2 linked regions of the Robiginitalea biformata HTCC2501 genome follow. Each later gene encodes a partner of the first gene's protein in a complex. Links are inferred from orthologs where the notes say so. Each region holds a gene or a part of one and is shown in the gene's direction. Other genes may lie near its edges.

Region 1 (3,240 bases):
GAAGAGGAACTCATTGTCCGGCCCACATCCGAAACCATTATCTGGGATACCTACCGGCGTTGGATCCAGTCCTACAGGGACCTGCCGTTGCTGATCAACCAATGGGCCAATGTGGTCCGCTGGGAAATGCGTACGCGCCTGTTTTTGCGGACGGCAGAATTCCTCTGGCAGGAAGGGCACACGGCACACGCCACGGAGGCCGAAGCCATTGCGGAGGCAGAAACCATCCTGGACGTCTACGCCACCTTTGCCGAGGAGCATATGGCCGTACCGGTGATTAAAGGGACCAAGACGGCCGGGGAACGCTTTGCCGGGGCTGTGGAAACCTATTGTATCGAAGCCCTGATGCAGGATGGCAAGGCCTTGCAGGCAGGTACCTCCCACTTTTTGGGGCAAAATTTCGCCAAAGCCTTCGACGTGAAATTCGACAATACGGAAGGCCAGCAGGAATACGTCTGGGCAACTTCCTGGGGCGTTTCCACCCGCCTGATGGGGGCGCTGATCATGACGCACAGCGACGACAACGGCCTGGTGCTGCCCCCGAAACTGGCGCCGATACAGGTAGTGATCGTCCCCATCTACAGGGGGCAGGAGCAACTGGAGGCAATCAGTGCCGTGGTGAACCCGTTGGCGGCCCGGCTCCGGGATCGGGGCATCTCCGTAAAATACGACGACCGGGACACCCATAAGCCCGGATTTAAATTCAACGAATACGAATTGAAGGGCGTCCCTGTACGCCTGGGTGTGGGGCCGCGCGACCTGGCGAACGGCACCTTTGAGGTGGCCCGTCGGGATACGCTGGAGAAACAAGTGGTCCCGGCAGAGGGCATTGAGGAGTATATCGGCAACCTGCTCGGCGAAATGCAGGATGCGATTTATCAGCGCGCGAAGGACTTCCGGGATGCCGGCATCACCGAGGTGGATACCTATGAGGAATTCAGGGAAGTGATCGCCACCACCGGGGGGTTCGTTTCGGCCCATTGGGACGGGACCGACGAGACCGAAGAGCGGATTAAGGAGGAGACCAAGGCGACGATCCGCTGCATCCCGCTCGACCCGAAACCGGATCCGGGAAATTGTATTCGAACCGGGAAACCCTCGCCCTACCGGGTGCTTTTTGCCAAAGCGTATTAGGGTTTAAAAAAACTTTGCCAGTTGTTGGCAGGCAAAAAAAATATTGTATTTTTGCACCTGCCTAATTACAAGGTGCGTTTGGCAACCAGCCGGTTAAGCCGGCCGGCCGCCTACTGAAATATGGCCCGTTCGTCTAGGGGTTAGGACGCCAGGTTTTCATCCTGGTAACAGGGGTTCGATTCCCCTACGGGCTACAAATGGTTTTTCAGCGGCTTTGCCGCCGGGGAAAACCGCCCTTTGAAATATTCGGCCCGTTCGTCTAGGGGTTAGGACGCCAGGTTTTCATCCTGGTAACAGGGGTTCGAATCCCCTACGGGCTACCAGGAAAATAGAGACTATAAAGCGAATTTAGAATTCATGGCAAATCATAAGTCAGCATTAAAGCGCATCCGCAGGAACGAATCTGTGCGTCTGCGCAACCGCTATCAGCACAAGACCACGCGTAATGCAATCAAGAAGTTGCGTTCGGAGACCGATAAGAAAAGCGCCGAAGCCCTTCTGCCCTCAGTGGTCAGCATGATTGATAAACTGGCCAAGCGGAATATCATCCATTCCAACAAAGCGGCCAACCTCAAGAGCAAGCTTACCAGGCAGGTTGCCGGGCTGTAAAAGCGCTTTTTGATACCGAATTGGAACCCCGTTTCGCAACCCCGTTGCGAAACGGGGTTTTTGTTTTGTGTCCCCGGTTAAGGGCTCGATCCATTATTCCCCCCATTCCCGCCGTGATTGCGATTACCCGGTTTTCGGAGTCGTTTCATCCGGATAAATCCCACAAGGAAGCAGCCGTACATGCAATAGATCAACGCCAGGTGTACCGGCCGCGTCCATGCCGCGTATTCGGCCTCCCCGACGGCCACCTGGAAGCGGTGCAGGTTTATCGGCAGGTACCCCAGGTGGAAAACCAGCAGGCCGATACTGATCCAAACCAGCAGGTCCCGCCAGAACAAATCCCGGTTCGCCAGGTGGAATTCCTGAAACAAATAGCCGGCAGAAGAAACGATGAGCAACACCCCGCCTGCCGTATAGGCATAGGCCTGGGATACGGTGGAAAAGTCGTGCTGCCAGGCATTCCAAAGACTTACCCCGACAAATAGCCCGAGCCCGGCGGCCTTGACCCAATCCATGCGGAGGGCCGTGATATACCGGTGATAGAGGATGTAAAAGAATACAACCAGGACCAGGCTGTAAATATTGTAGATGAGCCAGTTGTTGTTGTAGTACATCTCCCGGATCACGATACTGAATGCATCGTAGTCCCTGACGATGATCCCCACCGTTTCGGTGAGCAGCGTATAGGCAAAAAAGACCGGCAGGTACCGCGCAGGGGTATCGTAATATCGGGGAAAACGATAAACGGCCAGGCCCAGTACCAGGGCGTATAACCCGAAAAAAACAAATTCAGCAAGGTCGTCCAGTAGTTCCAATCTCAGTTGCTCAGGAATACGCGCTGAGGCCGCATCCGCCATAAGCCTACCAAGATACACCCGTACATCACAAAAATCAACACCTGCAGGATCCGGGTTACCACCACCGGGTCCATCAGGCCGGTGGGTGCATGCATGTTGCGATAGATGGTTATCGGGATAAACCCTGAATAGAAAATGGCGATGCCCAGAGAAATCCACGACAGCAGGTCCCGGTCGGTAAATGCCCTCCCGGAAACAGACCGGCGGTATATAAGGTACATCATTGAGGAAACCACCAGCACAGCAGACCCGGTAATATAGGTTCCCAGCTGGACCTCATACTGGAAGCTCTGGTACAGCGGGTTGATTAGTGCCGCAATGGCAAGGAGGGTCGAGCCGATGAGGATTGCGGTCCGCGCCGCCCGCCAGGGGATTACCCGGTAGTAGACGAAAAAAAAGTACCCGCAAAAGATCAACAGGTAGACATTGTATATCAACCAGTTGTAATAACTGAAGAACTCATTCAGGAAAATGCTGAATTCCGTAAATTCATAGGTGATGATCCCCAGGATTTCAGTGGCCAGCGTATAGGTAAACAACACCGGAAGCAGCCGCAACAGCGTATCAAAATAGCGCGGGTACCTCCATATTGCCAGGAATACGGTGACCAGATAAACCGGGAGGAACGGATATTTCAGCA
Region 2 (3,184 bases), 140 kb from region 1 along the record:
CCGTGATTTCCGACTTCTTGGGTTGCCCGCCCACAGCACCGTTCTTGGTGGTGATCAGGATAACCCCGTTCTTACCTTGCTCCCCGTACAGGGTAGCTGCAGAGAGCCCCTTCAGTACGTTGACGCTTTCGATGTTGTTCGGGTCCAGGTCCAGGAAACGGGAGGAACCGTTGTTCCCGTCCACAAAGCTACCCTGGGCGTTGGTGTCGCTACTGAAAGGCACCCCGTCCACGATAAAGAGCGGCTGGTTGTCCTGGCTGAAGGATTGATACCCCCGGATAACGATATTGGTCGCAGAACCTGAAATACCACTTTGCTGGGTAATATTCACACCGGAAGCCTTACCCCTGAGGATACGGCCCACATCACCTTCCGTCCGGTTTTCCAGTTGGTCCTCGTCTACCGAGGAGACCGCATAACCAAGCGCTTTCTTTTCCCGCTTGATACCCTGGGCGGTTACAACCACCTCTTCCAGGGCCTGGGCGTCCTCTGCCATCTGAACGTTAATGGTGTTCCCGGCGCCCACGGTACGGTTCTCTGCACGCATGCCGAGATAGGTGAAGACCAGCACATCGCCTTCACTCGCCTGGATGGCGTAGTTTCCGTCGAAGTCGGTCTGCGTACCCGTGGTACTGCCCTGAACAAGGATGTTAACCCCAGGTAGCGGCAGACCGTCTGCGTCGGCAACCGTACCTGAAATCGTCTTTTCTTGTGCAAAGGAAATCTGCACAACCAACGCTAAAAATAGCGTCAGGATTCCATTTAATTTTGTTCTCATTTTTTAATTATTTGAATTAGCTAAGTGCGAAAATCTTAATTCTGTGTTAATAATCCAAACTTATTTTAATAAAACTTTAAGCGCTGCCGGGATAATTCGTAGTCAAAATTTTAGGCCTTTCCCATTTGTCAGATGCGTATTTTTGACCCCGCCTGGTTGCGAAAAAGATAAAATGACTGCTGCCTGCTGCCGAACGTCCACTTTAAGTCTTTCTGGTAACGAGCGTCATTTTCGACCCCGGCTTTCCGGCACGCCTTCACAAGACCGGGGGCGGCAGCTGGAGCAGGCGGCCTGTTCCCGGCCCGTGACACGCGATTGCTTCCCCGCAACTCATGTGGAAGTGTTGGGGAGACACAACCGGGCCCCTATATATATTAAGGTATAACCGAACGGCAAAACCGGCATCCGGGTGCGTGCGGTTTCAGGTGTGCGGAGGGGTCGGTCCGGGGATGAAGGGTTGCGGGGATAAAAATGCCTTAAAATTAAATGTCAGGGATTTGAATTACAGGAAATAATTGCTACATTTGCCAGCCCTTAAACAGGGGTATATTTTTTTATCAAGCGATTTTATGCCAACAATTTCACAATTAGTACGAAAAGGAAGGGCCACAATTACCAAGAAGAGTAAATCGGCTGCTTTGGATTCGTGCCCGCAACGCAGAGGGGTCTGTACGCGCGTTTACACCACCACGCCCAAAAAGCCGAATTCCGCCATGCGGAAGGTTGCCCGGGTGCGGCTTACCAACGGTAAGGAGGTCAACGCATACATCCCCGGCGAAGGTCACAACCTCCAGGAGCACTCGATAGTATTGGTTAGAGGCGGACGTGTGAAGGACTTACCGGGTGTCAGATACCATATTGTGCGCGGGGCATTGGATACCGCCGGCGTAGCCGGACGGACCCAGCGCCGGAGCAAGTATGGAGCCAAACGCCCCAAAAAGTAATTCACCACATTAATCAGAAGCAATGAGAAAAAGACAGGCAAAAAAAAGACCGCTGTTGCCAGACCCGAGGTATAACGACCAGCTGGTGACGCGTTTTGTGAATATGATGATGTGGGACGGGAAGAAATCCGTCGCATTCCGGATTTTCTACGACGCCATGGATATCGTCGAGGAAAAGAAGACGGACGAAGAGAAAAATGCCCTGGAGCTCTGGAAGGAAGCCCTTTCCAATATTATGCCCCACGTGGAAGTGCGCAGCCGTCGTGTCGGTGGTGCCACTTTCCAGATCCCGATGCAGATCCGCCCGGATCGCAAGATTTCCACCGCGATGAAATGGCTGATCAGCTTTTCGCGGAAACGGAACGAAAAATCCATGGCCCAGAAACTGGCTGCCGAGGTGCTTGCTGCGGCGAAGGAAGAGGGCGCGGCCGTTAAAAAGCGCGTGGATACGCATAAAATGGCCGAAGCGAATAAAGCATTTTCTCACTTTAGATTCTAAAGATAATGGCGAGAGACTTAAAATTTACAAGGAATATTGGTATTGCGGCTCACATCGATGCCGGGAAAACCACCACGACGGAACGCATCCTCTTTTACACGGGCGTAAGCCACAAGATCGGGGAGGTTCACGACGGGGCGGCTACCATGGACTGGATGGAGCAGGAGCAGGAGCGCGGGATTACGATTACCTCCGCGGCTACCACCTGTACCTGGCAGTTCCCGCTCGAAAACGGGCAGCCGACCGACAATACCAAGCCTTACCACTTTAATATCATCGACACCCCCGGCCACGTGGACTTTACCGTGGAGGTAAACCGTTCCTTGCGGGTGCTCGACGGACTGGTATTCCTCTTTAGTGCCGTGGACGGCGTGGAACCCCAGTCTGAGACCAACTGGCGTCTGGCGGACAACTACAAGGTGCCGCGGATGGGGTTTGTCAACAAAATGGACCGCCAGGGTTCCAATTTCCTGGCTGTTTGCCAGCAGGTGCGCGACATGCTGAAATCCAATGCCGTGCCCATCGTATTGCCTATCGGGGACGAGGCGGATTTCCGGGGGATTGTGGACCTGGTGAAAAACCGCGCCATCATCTGGAGCGAGGAAAACATGGGGTCTACCTTCGAGGAGATCGACATTCCCGCCGATATGGAGGAGGAAGTGAAAAAATACCGCGCCGAGCTGATTGAGGCCGTTGCGGAATACGACGAAAATCTGATGGAGAAGTTCTTTGAGGACGAGGATTCCATCACGGAAGCGGAAGTTCACGCCGCCCTTCGGGCTGCGGTGATGGACATGAGCATCATCCCGATGATCTGTGGCTCCGCCTTCAAGAATAAAGGAGTTCAGTTTTTGCTGGACGCCGTGTGCCGCTACCTGCCTTCGCCCCTGGACAAGGATGCGATTGAAGGAGTGAACCCCGATACGGAAGAGCCGGCCAAACGGAAGCCGGATCCTACCGCGC

Evidence for each region.
Region 2: rpsT (region 1) and rpsL share a complex: the UniProt entries of both Bacillus subtilis proteins name them as parts of the 30S ribosomal subunit. The link is inferred for Robiginitalea biformata HTCC2501 from one-to-one orthologs.

Annotation. Positions count from the first base shown.
Region 1 is NC_013222.1:1,595,404-1,598,643, forward strand. What follows is about bases 205-3,117. They hold rpsT (30S ribosomal protein S20), read left to right. Parts: upstream 205-1,491; coding sequence 1,492-1,743; downstream 1,744-3,117. Other genes in these bases: proS (proline--tRNA ligase), read left to right, coding at 205-1,134; RB2501_RS07070 (hypothetical protein), read right to left, coding at 1,821-2,558; RB2501_RS07075 (hypothetical protein), read right to left, coding at 2,561-3,117. Outside these bases: more of proS, read left to right, coding at 1-204; more of RB2501_RS07075, read right to left, coding at 3,118-3,240. UniProt on the Bacillus subtilis protein: Binds directly to 16S ribosomal RNA.
Region 2 is NC_013222.1:1,459,026-1,462,209, forward strand. What follows is about bases 178-3,034. They hold rpsL (30S ribosomal protein S12), read left to right. Parts: upstream 178-1,347; coding sequence 1,348-1,722; downstream 1,723-3,034. Other genes in these bases: RB2501_RS06405 (SusC/RagA family TonB-linked outer membrane protein), read right to left, coding at 178-778; rpsG (30S ribosomal protein S7), read left to right, coding at 1,745-2,221; fusA (elongation factor G), read left to right, coding at 2,227-3,034. In the rest of the region: more of RB2501_RS06405, read right to left, coding at 1-177; more of fusA, read left to right, coding at 3,035-3,184. UniProt on the Bacillus subtilis protein: With S4 and S5 plays an important role in translational accuracy. Interacts with and stabilizes bases of the 16S rRNA that are involved in tRNA selection in the A site and with the mRNA backbone.